2 regions of the Methylobacterium flocculans genome follow, and region 1 is predicted to be linked to the other one. Evidence: predicted binding sites of a transcription regulator. Region 1 holds the regulator's gene; the other holds the start of a gene.
What was found. The regulator HrcA, encoded in region 1, represses chaperone genes, less so after heat shock. The targets are predictions, from matches to a motif close to GTTAGCACTCNCNNNNNGNGAGTGCTAAC.

Region 2: the regulator HrcA is predicted to act here: its motif matches at 3,242-3,270, upstream of groES (co-chaperone GroES).

The regions. Positions count from the first base shown of each region.
Region 1 is NZ_CP107532.1:3,762,783-3,767,845, reverse strand. It holds gene hemW (radical SAM family heme chaperone HemW) at 1-286, opposite strand, end outside; gene rdgB (RdgB/HAM1 family non-canonical purine NTP pyrophosphatase) at 338-970, opposite strand; gene rph (ribonuclease PH) at 967-1,695, opposite strand; gene OF380_RS17845 (hypothetical protein) at 1,851-2,159, opposite strand; gene hrcA (heat-inducible transcriptional repressor HrcA) at 2,484-3,539, shown strand; gene OF380_RS17835 (DUF1236 domain-containing protein) at 3,592-4,443, opposite strand; gene OF380_RS17830 (MFS family transporter) at 4,742-5,063, shown strand, end outside.
Region 2 is NZ_CP107532.1:768,431-773,493, reverse strand. It holds gene OF380_RS03465 (DUF1501 domain-containing protein) at 1-1,036, shown strand, start outside; gene groL (chaperonin GroEL) at 1,154-2,797, opposite strand; gene groES (co-chaperone GroES) at 2,886-3,173, opposite strand; gene OF380_RS03450 (magnesium transporter CorA family protein) at 3,387-4,397, shown strand; gene OF380_RS03445 (lipopolysaccharide biosynthesis protein) at 4,479-5,063, shown strand, end outside.

The DNA of each region.
Region 1 (5,063 bases):
CGCCGCCGATCGCATCGAGTAGGCCCGCCACGGTGGCGGGCCGCATCAGCGACGGGGTGCCGCCGCCGAGGAAGACGCTCGACACCGTGCGGCCGGGCGTGCGCGCCGCCATGTGCGCGATCTCGGCCCGGAAGGCCGCGAGGTAGCGCACTTCGTCCACGGGCGCGTGGCGCACGTGGCTGTTGAAGTCGCAATAGGGGCACTTCGCAGCGCAGAAGGGCCAGTGGACATAGACCCCGAACCCCGCGTCGCGGGTGGGGTGGTCCGGGCCTGTCGGTTCGGTCATGGGGCGGATGTGCGCGCGGGATCGCGGTTTGGCAATCCCGCGCCGGCTGCGTCAGGGCCGCCGCAGGCAGGTTCGCGCGAGCAGGACGAAGGCGCGGGCCCGGTGGGAGAGGGCCTCGCCCGTCTGCCAGTCGACCCCGTGCTTCTCCTCCGACGAGATCTCGCCGAAGGTGCGGTCGTGGCCGTCGGGCAGGAACATCGGATCGTAGCCGAAGCCCGAGGTTCCCCGGGGCGCCACGAGGTCGCCGAAGACCCGGCCCTCGAAGGTCTCGGTGTGTCCGTCCGGCCAGGCGATCACCAGGGCCGAGACGAAGTGCGCCCGCCGCGTGGTGGCGCCGCGCTTGTCGAGTTCGGAGGCGATGCGGGCCATGGCGCCGGCAAAGTCCTTCGACGGTCCCGCCCAGCGCGCCGAAAACAGACCCGGCGCGCCGTCGAGCGCGTTGACGCAGAGCCCCGAATCGTCCGCGAAGGCCGGCAGGCCGGAGGCCGTCGCGGCGGCCAGCGCCTTGATCGCGGCGTTCTCCGAGAACATCGTGCCGGTCTCGTCGGGTTCCGGCAGGCCGAGTTCCCCGGCCGAGACCGCCTCGACGCCGAAGGGCGCGAGCAGTTCGCGCATCTCCACGAGCTTGCCGGCATTGTGGGTCGCGATGACGACCCGGCCGGTGAGGATGCGGTGCTCGGTCATGCCGGAATATCCTTTGCCACGGCCTGCTTCTGGAGTTCGACCAGGCGCTGGATGCCGCCCTTGGCGAGACGCAGCAGTTCGAGGAGTTCGTCCTCGGAGAACGGCTTGCCCTCGGCCGTGCCCTGGACCTCGACGAGGCCGCCGGACCCGGTGATGACGAAGTTGGCATCCGTCTCGGCGCCGGAATCCTCGGCATAGTCGAGGTCGAGCACCGGCTTGCCCTTGTAGATCCCGCAGGAGATCGCCGCCACGTGGTCGCGCAAGGGGTCGACGGAGATGATCGAGCGGCCCCGCATCCAGGTGCAGCACTCGTGCAGGGCGACCCAGGCACCGGTGATCGCGGCGGTGCGGGTGCCGCCATCGGCCTGGATCACGTCGCAATCCAGGGTGATCTGGCGCTCGCCGAGAGCGGGAAGGTTCGTCACGGCCCGGAGGGAACGGCCGATCAGGCGCTGGATCTCCTGGGTGCGGCCGGAGGGCTTGCCCGAATTCACCTCGCGCCGGGTGCGCTCGTGAGTGGCGCGCGGCAGCATGGAATACTCAGCGGTGACCCAGCCCTTGCCGGATCCGCGCAGCCAGCCGGGTCCGCGCTCCTCCAGGGTCGCCGTGCACAGGACCTTGGTGTCCCCGAAGCTGACGAGGCAGGAGCCCTCGGCGTGACGGGAGACGGCACGCTCCAGGGTGACGGTGCGCAGGGCGTCGTTCGCGCGCTTCGAGGGCCGCATGCCGCTCTCCTTGACGTTTCGTGGTCGGGAGCGGGCTTTACGGGGCCGGGTCGCGCGCGGCAAGCGTGGCGGCAAACGTCACGGCAAGCGTGGCGGCACGCCACGAGCGGCCCCGAGGTGTGGGCCGCCCGGCAGGGGCGGCCCGTCCCATCGGATCAGTAGCGGAAGCGGCGGTGGCCGTAATGGTGCCCGTGACGGTGACCGAAGCCGTGGCCGAAATGGCGGCGATGGTGATGGCCGAAATGCCGTCCGCGATGGTGGTGATGGAAGCGCCGGCCGCCGTAATGGCGCCGGTAGCCCCCGTACTGCACCTCGGTGAGGCCGGCGCTCGGGCCCGCAACTTCGGCGGACACGATCGCGGGCGCGGCCTGCGCACCCTTGGGCGTGCCGAACATCATCGCGCCGACGAGCGCCAGGGCGATGGCGAGGGTCTTGATCAGGCCGGATCGGGAGGTGTTTCTCATGGGGCTCTGTACTCCTGTGTACGGCGTGGGACCGCGCGCCTCGAACCGCCTGCACGCCGGGGCGATTCGCAACGCTCGGCCCGCCTGCTTCACGCAAGGCGGACACGGGTAACGCCGCTGTCGCCGGAATCGTCTCAGCGCGCCACGCCGGTTTTTTGAGCGGGACACCGGAGGATGACCCCAAGGACCAGAACGTGCACGCCGTATGCCGTCCCCGGGGCGCGTCCCTTCGCGGCCTTGTGTAGGATGCGCGAGGCGGCCACATTCACCGCCCAGGATTGACCCGTGACCGAGCCCGCAAGTCCCTTCGCCCCTTCCCAGCAGATGCAGGTGCTCAGCGCGTTGAACGAGCGCTCGCGCGAGATCTTCCGGCAGATCGTCGAGAGCTATCTCACGACGGGCGAACCCGTGGGCTCGCGCAACCTCGCCCGCATCCTGCCGATGACCCTGTCGCCGGCCTCGATCCGCAACGTGATGGCGGATCTGGAGCATTCCGGCCTCATCTTCGCGCCCCATGCCTCGGCCGGGCGGCTCCCCACGGAGCAGGGCCTGCGCTTCTTCGTGGACGCGATGCTCGAACTCGGCGATGTCGGCCGCGAGGAGCAGGAGCGGATCGAAGCGCAGATGCGGGCGGCCGCCTCCCGCCACACCTTCGATTCCGCGCTGGCCGAAGCCTCGATGCTGCTCTCGGGTATCTCGCGCGGGGCCGGGGTGGTGCTGACCACGAAGACCAACGTCCACCTGAAGCACATCGAGTTCGTGCGCCTCGATCCCACCCGCGCCCTGGTCGTGCTGGTCTCGGATGACGGCTCGGTGGAGAACCGCATCCTCGACCTGCCCGCCGGACTGCCGGCGAGCGCCCTGCAGGAGGCCTCCAACTACCTCAACGCCCGGCTCCAGGGTCGGACCCTCGGCACCCTGCGGGCCGAGATCGAGGCGGGGCGGCAGGCCATGAAGCGCGAACTCGACGCGATCACCGAGCGGCTGGTCGATGCGGGTCTCGCGGTCAGCGTCGGCCCGTCCGACGCGCGCCAGCTCATCGTGCGCGGGCAGTCGAACCTCCTCGACGACCTGCGGGCCGCCGAGGACCTGGAGCGCATTCGCCTGCTCTTCGACGACCTCGAGACGCAGAAGGACGTGATCGAACTGCTCTCCCGCGCCGAGGGCGGCGAGGGCGTGCGCATCTTCATCGGTTCGGAGAACAAGCTGTTCTCGCTCTCCGGATCCTCGATGATCGCGGCGCCCTTCCGCGACGGATCGCAGAAGATCGTCGGCGTGGTCGGCGTCATCGGGCCGACCCGGCTGAACTACGCCCGCATCGTGCCGATGGTCGACTACACCGCCCGGGTGGTCTCCGGCCTCCTCGACCGCAAGCGCTGAACGCCAGAGGGCGGAGCCTTCGCCCCGCCCCCCGTTCTTCGACCGTTGCGGATCAGCCGCGGATCACGTCGACGATCTCGTAGGTATCGGGGTCGACGATGACGATGTCGTCGTCCACCAGCACGTAGCGGTAATCCTCGTATTCGGGCGCGATCCGCACGATGTCCGGCGGCAGATCGTAGAGGGTGTAGCTGCGGGCGATGGCCGTGCCGACGCTGAGGGCGAAGGCCCCGGCGGCGAGGCGCGGAATCCCGCGGCGGAACACGCTCTGACGGAACTCGGTGCGCTGCGGCGCGCCGAGGCGTCCGTAGGCGCCCCGCACGGCCCCGCGATCGCCCCGGTCCGCGCGCCCGCCCCGGCCCTCGCGATCCATCCGTCCGCCGCGATCGCCCCGGTCGTCCCGGTCCGCCCGGCCGCCACGATCTCCCTGGCCATCGCGGTCGGCCCTGCCGTCGCGATCAGCCCTGCCGTCGCGATCGGGTGCGGTGCGATCGGCGCCGCCGCTGCGCGTCGTGGCACCGCCCTCTTCGCGGCCGCCCCGCTCGCCGGCCGCCTGACCGGGGCGTCCGTCCTGACGTCCCGCGCCACCCTCGGCACCACGGGGACCGGCCCCGCCCTCGGCACCACGTGCTCCGGGTCCGCCCGCGCCGCCGGGCTCGCCGCGCGATGCGCCGCCGCCGGTCTCCGCACCGCCCCCCGCGCCGCCGCGCATGCCGGCACCGCCACCGCCGGCTCCGCCGCCCGCGCCGCCGCCACTCATACCCGCACCACCGCCCGCACCACCGCCGGCCGCGCCCCCTGCCCCGCCGGCGCCCGCGCCGCCCGGTCCGCCCTGCGCGAAGGCCGTGGTGGCACCCAGCACCAGGGCCGCCGCCATCACCGTGCTTCGGAAGAATGTGTTCATGGGATCGTTTCCGCCTCGATCGGGATCAGGACGCCGCATGGGCGTCGTCGCCACCCGCAACGGAGACCGCTGAAAGACCGTTCCCGTTTTTCTACGGCTGATCTTCGGAAAACCCCGGCGCCCCCTATTCAGATCGAAGGATCAAGGTCAGCCATGGCTCTTCCACAGCCACGTTTCATCGAAATCTTGGGTGCGATCCGCAACGCCCTGATCACCCTTGTGAAATTCGCTTCAAGCGGTAACGTCCCGCGAAAGCAGGCCAGGGAACGGCGTGCACCGGGAAACAGGGACGAAACGGATGACAGGTGGCGCCGGACTTCAAGCGCACACGGCGGACGACGCCGCCGACAACCGACGCCGGATCAAGGCCATCGTCGCCTCCTCGTCGGGCAACCTCGTGGAGTGGTTCGACTTCTACTGCTACGCCTTCTTCGCGCTCTACTTCGCGCCGGTCTTCTTCCCCGAGGGCGATGACACCAGCCAGCTTCTGAAATCCGCCGCGGTCTTCGCGGTGGGGTTCTTCATGCGTCCCATCGGCGGGTGGCTGTTCGGCCGCATCGCCGACCGGCTCGGCCGCAAGACCTCGATGCTGATCTCGGTGCTGATGATGTGCGCCGGCT
Region 2 (5,063 bases), 2.7 Mb from region 1:
AAGCGACTTCTACTATCGCGCGCGGCCGACGCTCGCCATCGCGCGGCCGGACGCCGCCGACCCGGCCGCCGCCCTCGCCCTCGACGCCGACTGGATCCTGCACCCGGCCCTGCGCGACACGATCCTGCCGCTCTTCGCCAAAGGCCAGGCGGCCTTCGTCCCCTTCGCCGGCACCAGCGACCTCACCCGGAGCCACTTCGAGACGCAGGACACGATCGAACTCGGCCAGACCTTGGGCGAATCGCGCAACTACCAGTCCGGGTTCATGGCGCGGCTGGCCTCGGAACTGACGCGGGTGCGCCCGATCGCCTTCACCGAACAGTCGCCCCTGATCTTCCGGGGGCCGGACCCGGTGCCGAACATCGCCCTCGCCGGCCTCGGCAAGGCGGGGATCGACGAGCGGCAGGCCCGGCTCATCAGCGCGATGTACGCCGGAGGCCCGCTCGCCGGTGCGGTCAACGAGGGCTTTCGCGTCCGTGACGAGGTCTACCGTACGGTCTCCGACCACCAGGCCCAGGCCGATCGCGGCGCGGTCTCGCCCAAGGGCTTCGAACTGGCCGCCCGCCGGATCGGTCGGCTGATGCGCGATCAGTTCAACCTCGGCTTCGTCGATGTCGGCGGCTGGGACACCCATGTGAACCAGGGGGCCGCCGCCGGCTACCTCGCCGACCGCGTGAGCGAACTCGGGCGCGGGCTCGCGGGCTTCACGCAGGAGATCGGCGGCGCCTGGAACGACACCGTGGTGGTGGTGGTCTCCGAGTTCGGGCGCACATTTCGCGAGAACGGCAGCCGGGGCACCGATCACGGCCACGGCAGCGTCTACTGGGTGCTCGGGGGCGGCGTGCGGGGTGGCCGCATCGCCGGCCCGCAGGTCCGCGCCGACGAGGCTCACCTGTTCCAGAACCGGGATTATCCCGTGCTCACCGATTACCGCGCGATGCTCGCCGGCCTGTTCCAGCGGCTCTACGGGCTCGATGCGGCGAGCCTCGGGCGGATCTTCGCCGGGGTGGCGCCGAGCGACCTCGGCCTGATCTGACGGAGACGACGAAAAAGGGGCCGCCTTTCGGCGACCCCTCTTTTCCGGGACCAAGTCTGACCCCAGGCCCGGCTTGGCCGGACCTGGGTTTCCTTGGGCTTAGCAGGGCTGGACGTCTTAGAAGTCCATGCCGCCCATGCCGCCGCCGCCCGGCATCGCCGGGGCGCCGCTGTCCTTCTTCGGAGCATCGGCGATCATGGCTTCGGTGGTGACGAGGAGGCCGGCGATGGAGGCGGCGTCCTGCAGGGCGGTGCGCACGACCTTGGCCGGGTCGACGATGCCGGCCTGGATCATGTCGACGTACTCTTCGGTCTGGGCGTTGAAGCCGAAGGTGATCGAGGAGGTGTTGTCGGTGATCTTGCCGACCACGATCGAGCCCTCGACGCCGGAGTTGGCGGCGATCTGGCGGATCGGGGCCTCAAGGGCCTTCAGCACGATCTTGATACCGGCCTGGACGTCCGGGTTGTCGCTCTTGAGGGCGCGGACGGCCTCACGGGCGCGGAGCAGGGCGGTGCCGCCGCCGGGGACGATGCCCTCTTCCACCGCAGCGCGGGTGGCGTTGAGCGCGTCGTCTACGCGGTCCTTCTTCTCCTTGACCTCGACCTCGGTCGCGCCGCCGACGCGGATGACCGCGACGCCGCCGGCGAGCTTGGCCAGACGCTCCTGGAGCTTCTCACGGTCGTAGTCCGAGGTGGTCTCCTCGATCTGCGCCTTGATCTGGCCCACGCGAGCCTCGATGTCCGACTTCTCGCCGAGACCGTCGATGATCGTGGTGGTCTCCTTCTCGATGCGGATGCGCTTGGCGCGGCCGAGCATCGGCAGGGTGACGTTCTCGAGCTTGATGCCGAGGTCCTCGGCGATCATCTGACCCTGGGTCAGGATCGCGATGTCCTCGAGCATGGCCTTGCGGCGATCGCCGAAGCCCGGAGCCTTGACGGCCGCGACCTTGAGGCCGCCGCGCAGCTTGTTCACGACGAGCGTGGCGAGCGCCTCACCCTCGATGTCCTCGGCGATGATGACGAGCGGCTTGCCGGTCTGCACCACGGCCTCGAGAACCGGCAGCATCGCCTGGAGCGAGGACAGCTTCTTCTCGTGGATGAGGATGTAGGGGTCCTCGAGCTCGGCGACCATCTTCTCCGCGTTCGTGATGAAGTACGGGGAGAGGTAACCGCGGTCGAACTGCATGCCCTCGACGACGTCGAGCTCGGTCTCGGCGGTCTTGGCTTCCTCGACGGTGATGACACCCTCGTTGCCGACCTTCTGCATGGCGTGGGCGATCATCTCGCCGATTTCCTTGTCGCCATTGGCCGAGATGGTGCCGACCTGGGCGACTTCCTCGGACGAGGCGACCTTCTTGGCGCGGCTCGTGATGTCCTCGACGGCGGCCTTCGTCGCGAGGTCGATGCCGCGCTTGAGGTCCATCGGGTTCATGCCGGCGGCCACGTACTTGGCGCCTTCACGGACGATGGCCTGGGCCAGGACGGTGGCGGTGGTGGTGCCGTCGCCCGCGATGTCGTTGGTCTTCGAGGCCACTTCGCGCACCATCTGGGCGCCCATGTTCTCGAACTTGTCGGCGAGCTCGATCTCCTTGGCGACGGTGACGCCGTCCTTGGTGATGCGCGGCGCGCCGAAGGACTTCTCGATGACGACGTTGCGGCCCTTGGGGCCGAGCGTGACCTTCACCGCGTCGGCGAGAATGTCGACGCCACGGAGCATCTTCTCGCGGGCGTCGGAGGCGAAGCGGACTTCTTTCGCTGCCATGTCAGATCCTTGTCAGTGATGGGCCCCGAGGCGCCGGACGGCGCCCTCGAAGGGCTCGTGAAAGGGGGTTTGCCGAAGAGAAACCGACTTAGGCGACGACGCCCATGATGTCGGATTCCTTCATGATCAGGAGGTCCTGACCGTCGATCTTGACCTCGGTGCCGGACCATTTGCCGAACAGGACGCGGTCGCCGGCCTTGACGTCGAGCGGGTTGATGCGGCCGGCCTCGTCACGGGCGCCCGGGCCGACGGCGACGATCTCGCCCTCTTGCGGCTTCTCCTTGGCGGTGTCGGGGATGATGATGCCCCCCTTGGTCTTCTCTTCGCCTTCGATGCGGCGAACGACGACACGGTCGTGCAGCGGACGGAACTTCATGAGCTGCCCTCTTGCTTCAAATTCGTGGATGGCGTTGATGCGGCGCGGCAGCGCGCTCAACCCAGGCCGTTAGCACTCTCCCTGGGTGAGTGCTAACGATGGCGCCGAGTTAGGCGCGTGGCCGGTTCGAGTCAAGACTGTCGCAGGGTCCGACGACGATCCGACGACGACGTTCTTCCCCTCTTCCACCGCTTTGCCGAAAGTCCTTTGCGGATGATCAAGCTTCATGGTCCGCAAGGGTCGGTCGAGCCCGAGACCGGCGACGCGGGCTCCGCCTGCCCGCCCCACGCACTCTGGATCGACCTCGACGACCCGACCGCCGAAGAAGCGGAGCGGGTCGAGGCGTCCACCGGTATCCGCGTGCCGTCCCGCACGGCCTTGAGCGAAGTCGAGAATTCGAGCCGGCTGCGGCGGCTGAAGAACGGCTTCTCGCTCTCCACGCCGATGATCACCTTCGACAAGCTGGATTCGCAGTTGATGCCGCTGGGCTTCCTGCTCACCAAGGACCGCCTCGTCACCGTGCGCTTCCACGAACTGCGCGCCTTCGGCGAGGTCAGGAAGCGGATCGACACCGGGGATGGCGTGGGCACCACCAGCATCGAGATCTTCCTGCTGCTGATGGAGGAGCTGGTCGACAGCCTGGCCGACGCCCTCGAAGACATGGGCGCCGACCTCGATTCGCTCTCCACCCAAATCTTCGATTTCGATGTCCACAGCGGCGGGCTCGCCGGGGACAGCAAGCTCCGGAACCAGACGCCGCGCCGCCGCGACCTCGCGCTGCGGCGGATCCTGCGCGGCATCGGCCGGCGGGGCAAGGCGCTCGGCAAGATCCGCTCCAGCCTGCTCGGCCTCGAGCGCATCGTGCCCTTCGTCGCCAACGAGTGCGAGCAGATCCTGGGCGAGGAGCAGGTGCCCCGCTTCGAGGCGGTGCGCCGCGACATCGCCTCCCTCGACGAGTTCGAGATCCGCCTGTCGGAGAACGTGCAGTTCCTCCTCGACGCGACGCTCGGCCTCATCAGCATCGAGCAGAACAACACCTTCCGGGTCCTCACCGTGGCCTCGGTGGTGGGCATCCCGCCGACCCTCATCGCCTCGATGTACGGCATGAACTTCAAGCACATGCCGGAACTCGAATGGGTCTACGGCTATCCCTACGGCCTCGTGCTCATCCTGGTGAGCGCCATCATTCCGATCGTTTTCTTCCGGATTCGCGGCTGGCTGTGAGCGGTTGACGGAATCTTCGCTCAGGCCTGACCAGATCGAGGCGCCGCGACGGGGCGGCCTTCCGAGGATGCCGTCCGCGCCATGGCCGTGATCGCCGCCTTCGTCCTCAATGCCGGCCTGAACTTCGTCCTCGGCCTGCTCGTGGCCAAGCTGCTGGGGCCGGCGGATTTCGGCCTGTTCGCGCTGGCGACCGCCGGGGCCATCGTCGCCAACACGGTGCTGTTCGAGTGGCTGCGCCTGTCGGCGACGCGGTTCTACTCGGCGCGGGTCCGGGCCGACGAGCCCTGGATCCGGCAGGGGCTCGACCGGGCCTACGGGATCGTCGGGCTGGGGCTGTTCGCCGTCGCACTGCTCTGCCTCGGCGCCGGCTTCGCCACCGGGCTCGATGCCGGGGGCCGTCTCGCCATCACGGCCGGCGCGGCGCTGGCCGCCCTCGGCATCGGCATCTTCGACTATCACGCCGCGCTCGCCCGCGCCCGCTTCGACGGCGGGCTCTACTTCCGGCTGGTGGCGGTCAAGAACGTGCTGTCCTTCGCCATGATGGCGGGGGCCGCCTGGTTCCTGCCGCAGCCGGCCTGGGTGCTGGCCGCCGCCGGGGTCAGCCAGGCCGGGGCGGCCTGGCTGCTGCGCCGCCCCTTGGGCGATCCCGTCACGCCCCGCCTGCGG